3 regions of the Providencia manganoxydans genome follow, and region 2 is predicted to be linked to each of the others. Evidence: riboswitches for the same ligand, from Rfam matches in the RefSeq annotation. Region 2 holds a riboswitch; each other region holds the start of a gene.
What was found. Region 2 has a riboswitch for thiamine pyrophosphate ahead of thiC (phosphomethylpyrimidine synthase ThiC). Riboswitches for the same ligand answer to the same signal wherever they lie in the genome.
Positions count from the first base shown of each region.

Region 1 (4,291 bases), 1.6 Mb from region 2:
TGCCTATTTGGGTTTCCGCTGCGGTATTTTTTATTGCGGTTAATGCAGTTAACTTAGTCAACGTTCGCTCTTATGGTGAAACAGAATTTTGGTTTGCTCTCATCAAAGTGATCGCGGTTATTGCCATGATTATATTTGGCTGTTATTTGCTGTTTAGTGGCAAAGGTGGACCACAAGCGAGTATCACCAATTTATGGGAGCATGGTGGCTTTTTTGCCAATGATTTTATTGGGCTCTTAATGGCATTGGCGATTATTATGTTCTCTTTTGGTGGATTAGAATTGGTTGGGATCACCGCAGCAGAAGCAGAAGAGCCTGAAAAAAGCATCCCAAAAGCGATCAACCAAGTTGTTTATCGTATCCTTATTTTCTACATTGGCTCATTGACCGTACTGTTGGCACTTTATCCATGGGTTAACTTAGATGGCAAAACGAGTCCATTTGTCCTGATTTTCCATGAATTAGGTGACATGTTAGTGGCGAATGCGTTAAACGTCATTATTTTGATTGCCGCGCTTTCTGTCTATAACAGTGCTGCATACTGTACTAGCCGTATGTTATTCGGTTTAGCTCAACAACAAAATGCCCCGAAATTTCTTGCCAAAATCAACAAAGGTGGCGTACCGGTCATGGCATTAATTGTGTCAGGGATCGCAACATCTGGCGGTATTTTGATTAACTTTATCATGGAAGGTAAAGCATTTGAGTTACTGATGACATTGGTTGTGACCACGTTGGTGCTTAACTGGATCATGATCTGTATCTCTAACTTAAAATTTAGAGCAGAGATGAACAGACAAGGGATTGAAACTAAATTTAAAAGTATCTGGTATCCATTCGGCAACTACTTATGTTTAGCGTTTTTAGCGTTGATATTAATTATTATCTTAATGATGGATGGTTTAAGAATATCTGTGCTAATTATGCCAGTATGGATTGCTGTTCTGTGGGTTGGCTATCAGTTTTCAGGTGCGAAAAAACAAGAAAATGCGGATAAGAAAACGCAATTAACACAGTAACAATCAATAAAACGGCCGATGCGATAATCGTCATCGGCCATTTTTATTTAGCAAATAAAGTTAAGCAGTTACCACTGCCAACGCAGCCATGCAAATAACACGTTACCGTTATTATAAGTTCCTGGTATATAGGTTGCCTGCAACGATAGCTTGTCATACTCGACAGAAACCAGCGGTAGCGGTACTGGGATCGGAATATAATAATAATCATCCCTTGCGGTAACACTTAATGTGAAACCTGCACCCATTCTAAAACCATCTAATTCACCGGGTACCCACATCTTTTGGAAACCATAGCCGACAATTGGCTCCACTTTATTATGTGAGTCCATAAATGCCATGGCGTATAGTGCATGCCAATCATTATCTTCATCGTAGCGATACTTACCAAGCCCAAAGCCCCATGGATTTTCATTATAGCTATCAGTTTTTTCTTTATCGTAAGTAAAGCGGTTATGCCAGGTTAATACTGGGAGATACAGCTCATATTGATCTGAATCCCATGTGGTACTGACATTTCGGGTAAATTTATCCCATAGCCCCTCAGATGGCTGTTCTGTTGAGGTTGATGAAGCGGCGCAGACAGAAGAAGCAATCAAAAAGGAGGCTCCTACAGCTAGCTGCAATTTTTTGTTAACTCTCATTGTAAATCCGATTCAGGTTAATGCACGTCTTATGTTATAGGTTGAAATATTAATAGTGAGAATGAATATTATTTCTCACAAAACGTTATGCTTACTAATTATTTTAGATTACCTAGATGTGATATAACAGCACTAATTTAGTTTATCTAATAGTGGTGTTCGTCTTAATTGTATTGGTATTTGTATACAAGATATTGCATTTTTTGGCTGTGCTATGGCGATTAAGAGATAACGGCAGTAGTTTGTTATGAGAAAAAGTGCGATACTAATCAAGTAGTTTTGGCTCGGGGCGTCGATAAAGACTGAGAAGCACCCGTATTACCTGATCTGGATAATGCCAGCGTAGGGAAGTCGGAAGCGTCAATAATAACCCTTCCAATATGACCACTCCTTACTCTGTGCTTTAGGAGTGACATTTCATGAGAATCAATGCGTTAACCATTGCAGGAACCGACCCATCTGGTGGTGCGGGGATCCAAGCCGATTTGAAAACATTTTCTGCGCTCGGTGCCTATGGTACCAGTGTTATGACAGCATTGGTTGCGCAAAATACTCGCGGTGTGCAATCGGTACATAAACTCCCCGGTAGTTTTGTGGCTGCGCAACTTGAATCAGTGCTAAGTGACATCCGCATTGATAGTGCAAAAATAGGTATGCTATTTAATCAAGAAGTGATTTCTGTCGTCGTCGATGCCCTTAAGCAATATAGTATTCCCCATGTAGTATTAGATACCGTTATGGTTGCTAAAAGTGGTGATCCACTATTACTTCCAGATGCGGTAGATGCAATGAGACATGAGTTACTACCACTAGTATCGTTGATCACACCTAATTTACCTGAAGCAGCGGCCTTACTTGATGAGCCTGTAGCTAAGACAGAGAATGAAATGTTAAACCAAGGTCAGCGGCTACTTAAAATGGGGTGTAAGGCCGTATTAATGAAAGGCGGGCATCTAAGTGACGCACAGAGCCCTGATTGGCTAATTACTCCTAATGGAGAATGGCGTTTTACCTCCCCAAGAGTTAATACGCGGCACACTCATGGGACAGGATGTACCTTATCAGCAGCGCTTGCTGCATTAAGGCCTCGTTTTACTGACTGGTCAGCGACTATACCTGAAGCAAAAGCTTATTTACAGGCAGCATTAGAACAGGCGGATAGTTTAGAAGTCGGCTCAGGTATTGGCCCTGTGCACCATTTTCATGCATGGTGGTAAGTCATTAAAAGGCCCTTTGTGTTTGAGGGCCTTTTAAGTATTAATTAAGCGATAGTAACTTCTTTGCTGAGGTAAACATCTTGTACGGCATTAATCAGTGCCACACCTTCTTGCATCGACTTTTTAAATGCTTTACGACCTAAGATCAGACCCATACCACCTGCACGTTTATTGATAACAGCGGTACGTACCGATTCACTTAAATCATTTTGTCCTGCGGCTCCACCTGAGTTAATCAACCCAGCACGCCCCATATAGCAATTTGCTAATTGATAGCGAACGAGATCGATAGGGTTATCTGTGGTCAGTTTAGTGTAGACGCGTTCATCAGTATGACCAAACCCAATGGCTTTATAACCCCCGTTATTTTCAGCCATTTTCTGTTTTACAATATCAGCACCAATGGTTGCTGCGATATGGTTGGCTTGACCAGTTAAGTCCGCACTTGAATGATAGTCCACACCGTCTTTTTTAAATGCAGGATTACGTAAATAGGCCCATAACACGGTTACCATACCGAGTTCATGTGCGCGTTCAAATGCCGCAGAAATTTCTTCAATTTGGCGGCGTGATTCAATTGAACCGAAATAGATTGTCGCTCCAACGGCAACGGCACCCATTTCAAAGGCTTGTTCGACGCTGGCATACAATGTTTGATCATATTGAGCAGGGTAGCTTAGCGTTTCATTATGATTTAGCTTAACTAAAAATGGAATTTTATGTGCATAACGGCGTGAAACGGAAGCCAGTACACCATAAGTCGAAGCAACACAGTTACAGCCTGCTTCAATCGCTAATTCAACAATGTTTTTTGGATCGAAATAGAGAGGGTTTGCCGCAAATGATGCCGCCGCAGAATGCTCTACGCCTTGGTCTACAGGAAGGATAGAAAGATAGCCTGTACCTGCTAAGCGCCCATGATTAAACAGAGTTTGCATTGAGCGAAGAACACTATTGGGACGATTATTGTCGATCATAACACGGTCAACAAAGTCAGAACCCGGCAAGTAAATATTTTCACGAGGAATGGTTTGGCAACGGTGGTCTAAAAGAGTGGATGCTTCGGAACCTAACAGCTTGGCAATATCAGTCATGACTTCCTCCATTTAACAAAGTCTAAGGGATGTTAATCATTAAATTTAAGATAACAAGCCACATTGAGGCGGTAATCGGCAGTGGATCGCTTCAGGTAGTAATTCAAAGGTGAATGTTTCACCCGAAAGGGGCTCGCCATCTAAATTAAACACCATTTTATGCGGTGAAGAAATTTTTACCCAACAACTTGTTTTTTCAATTAAATGCTGATTTTTCTCACTGGAGAACAAATTGGTGAGTAGGGCAGGGATCACATCACGAGCAGGTACAACCAATAAATTCAATTGACCATCGTTGATCAGAGCATCAGGGGTTA
Region 1 is NZ_CP067099.1:2,052,719-2,057,009, forward strand. It holds gene JI723_RS09120 (amino acid permease) at 1-1,019, shown strand, start outside; gene pagP (lipid IV(A) palmitoyltransferase PagP) at 1,088-1,663, opposite strand; TPP riboswitch at 1,939-2,029, shown strand; gene thiD (bifunctional hydroxymethylpyrimidine kinase/phosphomethylpyrimidine kinase) at 2,083-2,880, shown strand; gene fbaB (class I fructose-bisphosphate aldolase) at 2,925-3,974, opposite strand; gene yegS (lipid kinase YegS) at 4,020-4,291, opposite strand, start outside.
Region 1: another riboswitch for thiamine pyrophosphate. It lies ahead of thiD (bifunctional hydroxymethylpyrimidine kinase/phosphomethylpyrimidine kinase); the one in region 2 lies ahead of thiC (phosphomethylpyrimidine synthase ThiC).

Region 2 (4,291 bases):
CTTTATTCGGTAAGCCTAAATGCTCTTTGGGTGTGACATAACACAGCATTGCACAGCCAAACCAACCGATCATTGCAGCACCAATCCCTGAAGTGAAATGGTCATAACCAGGTGCAATATCAGTCGTCAGTGGGCCTAGTGTGTAGAACGGGGCTTCATGACAATGTTCAAGCTCTTCGGTCATATTACGACGGATCATCTGCATTGGCACATGTCCCGGGCCTTCAATCATCACTTGAACATCATATTCCCAAGCAATTTTCGTCAATTCACCTAATGTATGTAATTCTGCAAATTGCGCTTCATCATTGGCATCTTGAATGGAGCCGGGGCGCAATCCATCGCCCAATGACAAAGAAACATCATAGGCGGCGCAGATTTCACAAATTTCGCGGAAGTTTTCATATAAAAAGTTTTCTTGATGATGAGATAGGCACCATTTCGCCATAATCGACCCACCACGCGAGACGATACCGGTGAGACGTTTCGCAGTCATTGGCACATAACGAAGTAGGACACCTGCATGAATGGTGAAGTAATCGACACCTTGCTCGGCTTGCTCAAGTAGCGTATCGCGGAACATCTCCCAAGTGAGGTTTTCAGCAACGCCATTGACTTTTTCTAACGCTTGATAGATAGGAACGGTACCGATTGGTACAGGGCTGTTGCGTAAAATCCATTCACGAGTCTCATGGATATAACGGCCAGTGGACAGATCCATTACAGTGTCGGCACCCCAGCGAGTCGACCAAATCAGTTTTTCGACTTCTTCTTCAATAGAAGAGGTTACTGAGGAGTTTCCAATATTGGCGTTAACTTTGACTAAAAAGTTACGGCCGATAATCATCGGTTCTGATTCAGGATGATTAATATTGGCTGGAATGATAGCGCGACCCGCAGCAACTTCTTGGCGAACAAATTCAGGCGTAATATTTTCAGGTAGATTGGCTCCAAAGCTTTGGCCTGGGTGCTGCTGAAGTAATACTTCACCACGGATACGCTCGCGACCCATGTTTTCACGAATAGCAATAAACTCCATTTCTGGCGTGATAATGCCTTTGCGTGCATAGTGAAGTTGAGTCACACAGTGACCAGCGAGTGCTTTTAAAGGCTGTGGGCGATGATTAAAACGTAAATGGTCGAGTCCTGCGTCGGCTAAACGTTGCTGTGTGAAGTCAGAGCTTAGGCTGTCGACTTGGGTGGTATCATTTCTTTCGCGTATCCAACCTTCACGAATTTTTGTTAACCCTTTATGAACATTTAGGTCTGAAGCGGGATCGCCGTAAGGGCCTGAAGTATCATAAACAGGAACTGGCTCATTGTCTTCCAGTATAGGGTTATCTTTATCACCGCCAATCAGGGTTGGAGAGAGCTGTATCTCACGCATAGGAACCTGAATATCATCTCTTGAGCCAGTAAGGTAGATACGTTGTGAATTTGGAAATGAAACACCAGAAATGGTGTTGATGAAGTCTTCAGCAGCATCGCGTTGTTGTTTACGGGTGCGAGCAGGTGCTGCTTTCGGCGAAAGATCAGTTGTAGGGATAACATTATTTTGGGACATAGCAATTTCCTGACATTGTCACGAGCAAACATATTGCTCTGGTTTATCGTAAGAAAGTTGCTTGTCTGGAGTCGGATGGAGTAATGGTAAGACGTTGTGCGTTAATTTTGCGGTACTATTAGTTTCGCCATATTGCTAGTTTTTTCATCAACCTAAAGGTGAGCGGCGAAACAACCAAAATTAGACGCTAAATGATTACTCTTGTTCCCTTCGCGGGTATTAACCCGATCAGGTTCCGCGGATCCCGAATTAACGGTCTCAGCCCGTGGTTTACACCACTGAGCACTCCGACAAGAGATCCCAGTATAGTGTTCTCCCCATTATTCTCAAGCGTTTTCCTCGTCATCATTCATACGATAAATGCGTTGGCCGCGCTCAGCTACCCAAGTCACATACTTGTGTATGCACTCCTTGGGATATCTTTACTTGTCTTTCCTCGTCATCATTCATACGATAAATGCGTTGGCCGCGCTCAGCTACCCAAGTCACATACTTGTGTATGCACTCCTTGGGATATCTTTACTTGTCTTTCCTCGTCATCATTCATACGATAAATGCGTTGGCCGCGCTCAGCTACCCAAGTCACATACTTGTGTATGCTCCTTGGGATATCTTTACTTGCCGCCTTTTTCTCGAATGAATGATTTAGAGGAAATGACATATGTGTGATTTAGAGGAAATGACATATGTGTGATTTAGGGGAAATGACATATGTGTGATTTAGGGGAAATCACATATCTATGGGCTAGAGACAAATCATATTTAAATAATGGTGTATTCAAACTAAAAATAAGGCTATAAGTGCCAACGATACTGCCGCCAATTATTTTCTTCTGCGGCTTGTTGTAGCTTTTGATCGCCATTAACAATAAACACTTCATCGGCAAATTGACACATTGGCAGATCATTGGCGGAGTCGGTGTAAAAATAACAATAAGCATCAGTGATTGGCTGGTGGCTGATCCATTGCAATAACCGTTTAACTTTGCCTTGCTTGAAGGTGGGAATACCTTCTATTTCAGTCGTATAACAACCATTTTGTTGTTTAATATCAATCCCCATGGCCACGTCAGCACCAAAGCGTTGAGCGACTTTCTTCACAATAAATGAAACAGTTGCAGAGATCACTATGATCGGGATCGCTTGTTGCCGATAATGTTCTAAAGTGCGGATCCCCTCTGGGTACATTCGAGGGATGATCACTTCATCGATAAAATCATCTAGCCATGAATCAATTTTTTGAGTGGTGATACCTGACAGCGCTTGTAAGCTAAACCGCAGGTATGTCGTCATATCAAGTGTGCCCGCGTTATATTGAGCCATCATCTGTTTATCAGCCTCAACAAAACGTGGGTCGGTGATCACCTGTTTGTCCCATAAGTATTGTGTCCACAATACGCTGCTATCTCCTTCGATTAAGGTGTCATCTAAATCAAAAATAGCCAATTTATTATGCATTGTATTCCTTTCCATTTCGGCTAACTGAGCGCACGAATTTCATTTTTATTGAACATTAACTCGAGTCGTGTACCGGGTTCAAATAAACGCTCCGATGAACGGTTAAGTAAATCGACAGTCATGTTGCCCACTTGGGTATTCACTGAATAACGAATAATATTGCCTAATAGTTGGTGGTCAACAATGATGGCATCAACAGGGTGTGAAATATGATCGCCATAGTGACGGCCCGCTTCTTTAACATAAATGGATTCAGGGCGAATAGCGAGTGTGCCTTGCAAATTCAGGCCGAGTAATGCGTTAGCCTTTTCCGCTTCAACAAGATTATAGTTGCCCATAAAGCGGGCGACAAATTCACTTGCAGGCTGAGTATAAATATTTTCGGCGGTATCGCTTTGGATAATCGCCCCTTTATTCATTAAAAAGATGCGATCAGACATGATCATGGCTTCATCCTGATCATGAGTAACAAAAATGGTGGTCAGTTTGAGTTCGCGTTGAATGTGACGGATCTGTTGGCGTAAGTGTTTACGAATACGTGCATCAAGTGCAGAAAGGGGTTCATCAAGTAACAAAATCTGAGGTTTCATCACTAAAGCACGCGCTAAGGCTACGCGCTGACGCTGACCGCCAGAAAGTTGATGAGGAAATTGTTGCTCTTTGCCTTGTAATTCCACCATATCGATCACTTCGGCAACGGCTTTTTTACGCTCGCTATTCTCCACTTTGCGCATTTTCAAACCAAAGGCAATGTTGTCTTCAACCGTCATATTTGGGAACAAGGCATAACTTTGAAAAACCATCCCAACCCCACGTTGCTGAGCGGCTTGCTGGGTAATGTTTTTACGGTTGATATACAGTTCACCGTTATCAGGTTGTTCAAGGCCGGCAATGCAACGTAATAATGTTGATTTTCCACAGCCACTTGGTCCTAATAGAGTGATGAACTCACCTTTTTCAATCGTAAATTGGATATTTGAGAACACTTGGTTTTGGCCGAAGGATTTAGTTAAATTTTCAGCAATCACATAACTCATTATTCATCTCCAGAACGACTCATACGAGTCGCTAGCCAAGTCAGTAGTAGAGTAAATAGGAAATAGGACATCACTAACGCAGAGGTAAAGTGGCCGCTGGTTTGACGCATGTTAAACAGGTAAATTTGTAATGTTTCATAACGGGTGCCGACTAAAATATTGGCAAATACGAACTCACCCATTAAAAATGAAAATGAAATTAGCAAAGAGACTAATAATCCTTTGCGGATAT
Region 2 is NZ_CP067099.1:492,555-496,845, forward strand. It holds gene thiC (phosphomethylpyrimidine synthase ThiC) at 1-1,564, opposite strand, end outside; TPP riboswitch at 1,753-1,864, opposite strand; gene JI723_RS02150 (HAD family hydrolase) at 2,360-3,022, opposite strand; gene JI723_RS02155 (ABC transporter ATP-binding protein) at 3,043-4,059, opposite strand; gene JI723_RS02160 (ABC transporter permease) at 4,059-4,291, opposite strand, start outside.

Region 3 (4,291 bases), 1.3 Mb from region 2:
GGCTCTACCGAGATCAAAATCATAGTTGAGAGCCTGATAAATGGCTAATTCTATCGTCGTAGCCGCTGGGCCACCGCCTAAAGCCAACACGGTTGCAAAGCTTGCAAAACACAACATAAAAATCAGTGATGCGGTTGGTAGCATTTGCCGACGTAAATAAGGCCACTCTAAAATGCGAAATTGCTGCCACTCATTAAATCCTAACTGAGCTGCAATTTGTCGTTGTTCAATAGAAATATTTTCTAGCGATTGTAAAAGCATACGTGTTGCTAATGGCATATTAAAAAATATGTGTGCAAGCAATATGCCTTTGAGACCATAGGGAGTGAACTGATATTCCAATCCAAGCAAATGATACAGCTGAGCCAGCCAACCCGTTTTACCATAAACAGATAAAATGCCAAATACCGCCACTAAAACGGGTAATACCAAGGTCATGGCGCAAAGACGTAATAATAATGTTCGTCCAACAAAACGCCGCCGAAATAGCGCCCGAGCCAGTAGAATAGCGGGTAAAACTGAGAATACAGCAGATAAAAAAGCCTGCCAAAAAGTAAAGCCAATGACATGCCATAAGTAGCTATCACTGATTACATCGCTAATGGATATTTCAGGTGAAAAAACATACAACGCACCAAAAGCAAGCAATGCAACTGTGATTAGCAAACCGGAGGCTAATGCCCCCGGGATCAGTGATTTATTCATTATCGACTGACAGCGGATTGCCATAGACGAACCCATGCCTGACGGTGTTCAGCAACTTCTTTCGCACTAAATTGTAACGATTTTTGAGGGATAGGTAGTGAGTTATACACCTCTGGAAGTGGTATATCGATCACAGGATACATCCAGTTAGTCGTTGGTAAGGTACTTTGGAAATCAGGGGTTAACATAAATTGTAAAAACTGTTTGGCGAGCTCAGGTTGATTGCTGTTTTTTAATCGTGCTGCAACTTCCACCTGCATATAATGTCCTTCCTCAAACAAAGCGGCTGCATAGTTATCTTTGTTATCGTTTAACATTTGATAGCCCGGAGAGGAGGTGTAGCTAAGAACAAAATCCCCTTCGCCTTTTAAAAATAAGCCATACGCTTCACTCCAACCTTTAGTCACAGTTAACGTTTTATTAGCCATTTTTTTCCAAGCATCCGCAGATTGGTCACCATAAAGTTTTTCAATCCACAATAGGAGGCCAAGCCCTGGAGTACTGGTTCTTGGGTCTTGATAAATGATTTTCCACGGTTGGTCGCTATTTAATAGCTCATTCATGCTTTTTGGGGGCGTTGTGATCTTACTTGTGTCGTAGATAAAAGCAAAATAGCCATAGTCATAAGGGATAAAAGTTGCATTATTCCATTCGATTGGCAGCTTCATGGCTTGCGTATTGATATCGGCAGGAGCGAATAGCCCCGTACTTTCAGCAGAATCAATGAGGTTATTATCGAGCCCTAGTACGACATCGGCCTTACTTTTTTTCCCTTCCATACGCAGACGGTTAAGTAAGGCAACACCATCACCCAGTGAAACCAATTTTAGTTCACAGTCACATTGCGCTTCGAAATTCTGTTTAATTTGTGGGCCTGGACCCCATTCAGCAGCAAAAGAATCATAAGTGTAAACAGTCAGTGTTGGCTTTTCTGCCCAAGCAAGATGAGTAAAGCTAACGGCCGTTAAGGTAATTAATGCGCTAAAGAATGATTTTTTAAACATTTTTATTCCTGCGTTAGAGTAAAAGCTACACAGGATTTGAGAGGGCACCATGGCGATAAACATGGATGATAGCTCAAATCCCTACGCCGGTATTGCCCGGATCAGGTTCTACGGGTGAGTTCTCAGCCTATACTCGTCATACTCTGAGCATAATAATTTCGGCACCCCGTTGAGACAGTCGCTATTGTAGTGTCTTTACGCATATCTGCAAACTCTATTGATATAGGTTTACCAGTTAGGGTATGTGTGAAACAATTAGCCATCTTTCAAATTTGGTTATTGAGGTAGTCTGGTGATCGATGATGATGGCTACCGCCCGAATGTAGGAATTGTAATTTGTAATCGGCAAGGGCAGGTTTTATGGGCTCGCCGCTATGGTCAACATTCATGGCAGTTTCCACAAGGGGGAATTAACCCCGGTGAATCGCCAGAACAGGCTATGTACCGAGAGTTGTACGAGGAAGTAGGCCTACAACGTAAAGATGTTAGGTTGTTAGCTTCAACGCGCAATTGGCTGCGTTACAAATTACCCAAGCGTTTGGTGCGTTGGGACACAAAACCTGTTTGTATCGGGCAGAAACAGCGTTGGTTTTTACTACAGCTGCAATGCAATGAAGCCGATATAAACGTTCAGCGCAGTAAATCGCCAGAGTTTGACGGCTGGCGATGGGTGAGTTATTGGTATCCCGTAAGGCAAGTGGTGTCTTTCAAACGAGAAGTATATCGCCGAGTAATGAAAGAGTTTGCACCTGTTGTGATGCCTCTACAGGAACAAAAAACGGCACAAAGACCTGCGTTTAATCACCGTAGGCGCGGGGCAAGGTAAGATCATGTTGACGCGTCTACGTGAGATTGTTGAAAAAGTCGCGATGGCGACAAGTTTAACTGAAGCGTTGGAAGTTTTAGTAAACGAAACATGTAATGCGATGCAAACTGATGTTTGTTCAATTTACTTAGCTGATCATTCACGTCAGTGTTACTACTTAATGGCAACCCGCGGGTTGAAAAAACCTAGCGGGATTGCTATTCGTCTTGGATTTGATGAAGGGGTTGTTGGTGCTGTTGGCCGTCAATCTGAAATGCTCAACCTCGCCGATATCCGCGAGCATCCTGAATTTAAATATCTCCCTCAACTCAAAGAAGACCGGTTAAAAGCCTTTCTCGGTGTGCCGATTGTTTACCGTCGTCAACTATTGGGTGTATTGGTGGTTCAACAACATGAACGTCGTTTCTTCAATGAAACCGAAGAATCGTTTATGGTGACATTGTCAATGCAACTGGCGGTTATATTGTCTCAAGCTCAAGCGAAGGGGATTTTTGGGCAGTATCGACAAAGTCGTCTGAAAGCACTTCCTGTTTCTCAAGGCATAGTGATGGCTTATGGCTGGCAGGATAGTTCACAGCCCTCCTTTGAAAGTATTTGTGAAGCGACGGCACTCGACCAAAACATAGAAAAACAGCGCCTTATCGCAGCGATTGAAAATGCTGCTTCAGAATGCCGACGTCTTAGTAAGCGTTTTATTGCTAACTCGCAGAAAGAAAGCGCAGCAATTTTCGACCTCTATAATCATTTGCTGCATGACCCACAATTAAAAAAACGATTATTTGATGCTATTGAACAAGGAGCTGTGGCTGAATGGGCCGTTAAAACGGTCATAGAGGATTATGTAGAACAATTTTCTCGTTTACATGATTTGTATTTGAGAGAGAGAGGTGCCGATCTCCGTGCTTTGGGACAACGTTTATTATTTCATTTAGATGATAGTTTGACATCGGTTGATCAGTGGCCTGAGCATTTTATTTTAGTTGCCGATGAGCTAAGTGCTAGCGTCTTGGCAGACATGCCTCTTGAGCAGCTTGTTGGCGTGATAGTACGTGATGGTGCAACACACTCACATTCAGCGATTTTAATTAGAGCGATGGGGATCCCCGCCATTATGGGGGCAGATATTGACCCTTCCTTGCTCCATAATCGTTTTTTGATCCTCGATGGTTATCGTGGTGAAGTATTCATTGAACCTGAAAACATAATCGCCCAAGAGTATAAGCAAATCATTGCTGAGGAAAATGTTCTCAGTCAGCTAGCTGAAGGAGCGTTAGAGCAAGACGTTACTTTGAAAAATGGTGAACCTGTTCACATTCATCTTAACGCAGGATTAAGTCCTCGCTATGAGCAACAAATTAATGTGGCTGTAGATGGTGTGGGACTATATCGCACAGAACTGCCTTTTATGTTACATAATGGCTTTCCATCGGAAGATGAACAAAAACAGTTATATCAAGAGATACTACAGCTATTTATTGATAAACCTGTCGTGCTGAGAACATTAGACATTGGTGCGGATAAGCAATTGCCTTATATGCCTATTAGTGAAGAAAATCCCTGCCTAGGTTGGCGCGGGATCCGTGTAATGTTAGACCAGCCTGAAATTTTCTTGATCCAACTTAGAGCCATGCTACATGCGAATATTGAGACGCAAAATCTACGCATCTTATTGCCGATGATCACCAGTATTAATGAGGTGGATGAAGCGCTCAGATTAATCAAGCGTGCAAATGAAGAGGTGAGTTTGGCTACAGGC
Region 3 is NZ_CP067099.1:3,515,979-3,520,269, reverse strand. It holds gene thiP (thiamine/thiamine pyrophosphate ABC transporter permease ThiP) at 1-729, opposite strand, end outside; gene thiB (thiamine ABC transporter substrate binding subunit) at 705-1,709, opposite strand; TPP riboswitch at 1,770-1,888, opposite strand; gene rppH (RNA pyrophosphohydrolase) at 2,002-2,535, shown strand; gene ptsP (phosphoenolpyruvate--protein phosphotransferase) at 2,540-4,291, shown strand, end outside.
Region 3: another riboswitch for thiamine pyrophosphate. It lies ahead of thiB (thiamine ABC transporter substrate binding subunit); the one in region 2 lies ahead of thiC (phosphomethylpyrimidine synthase ThiC).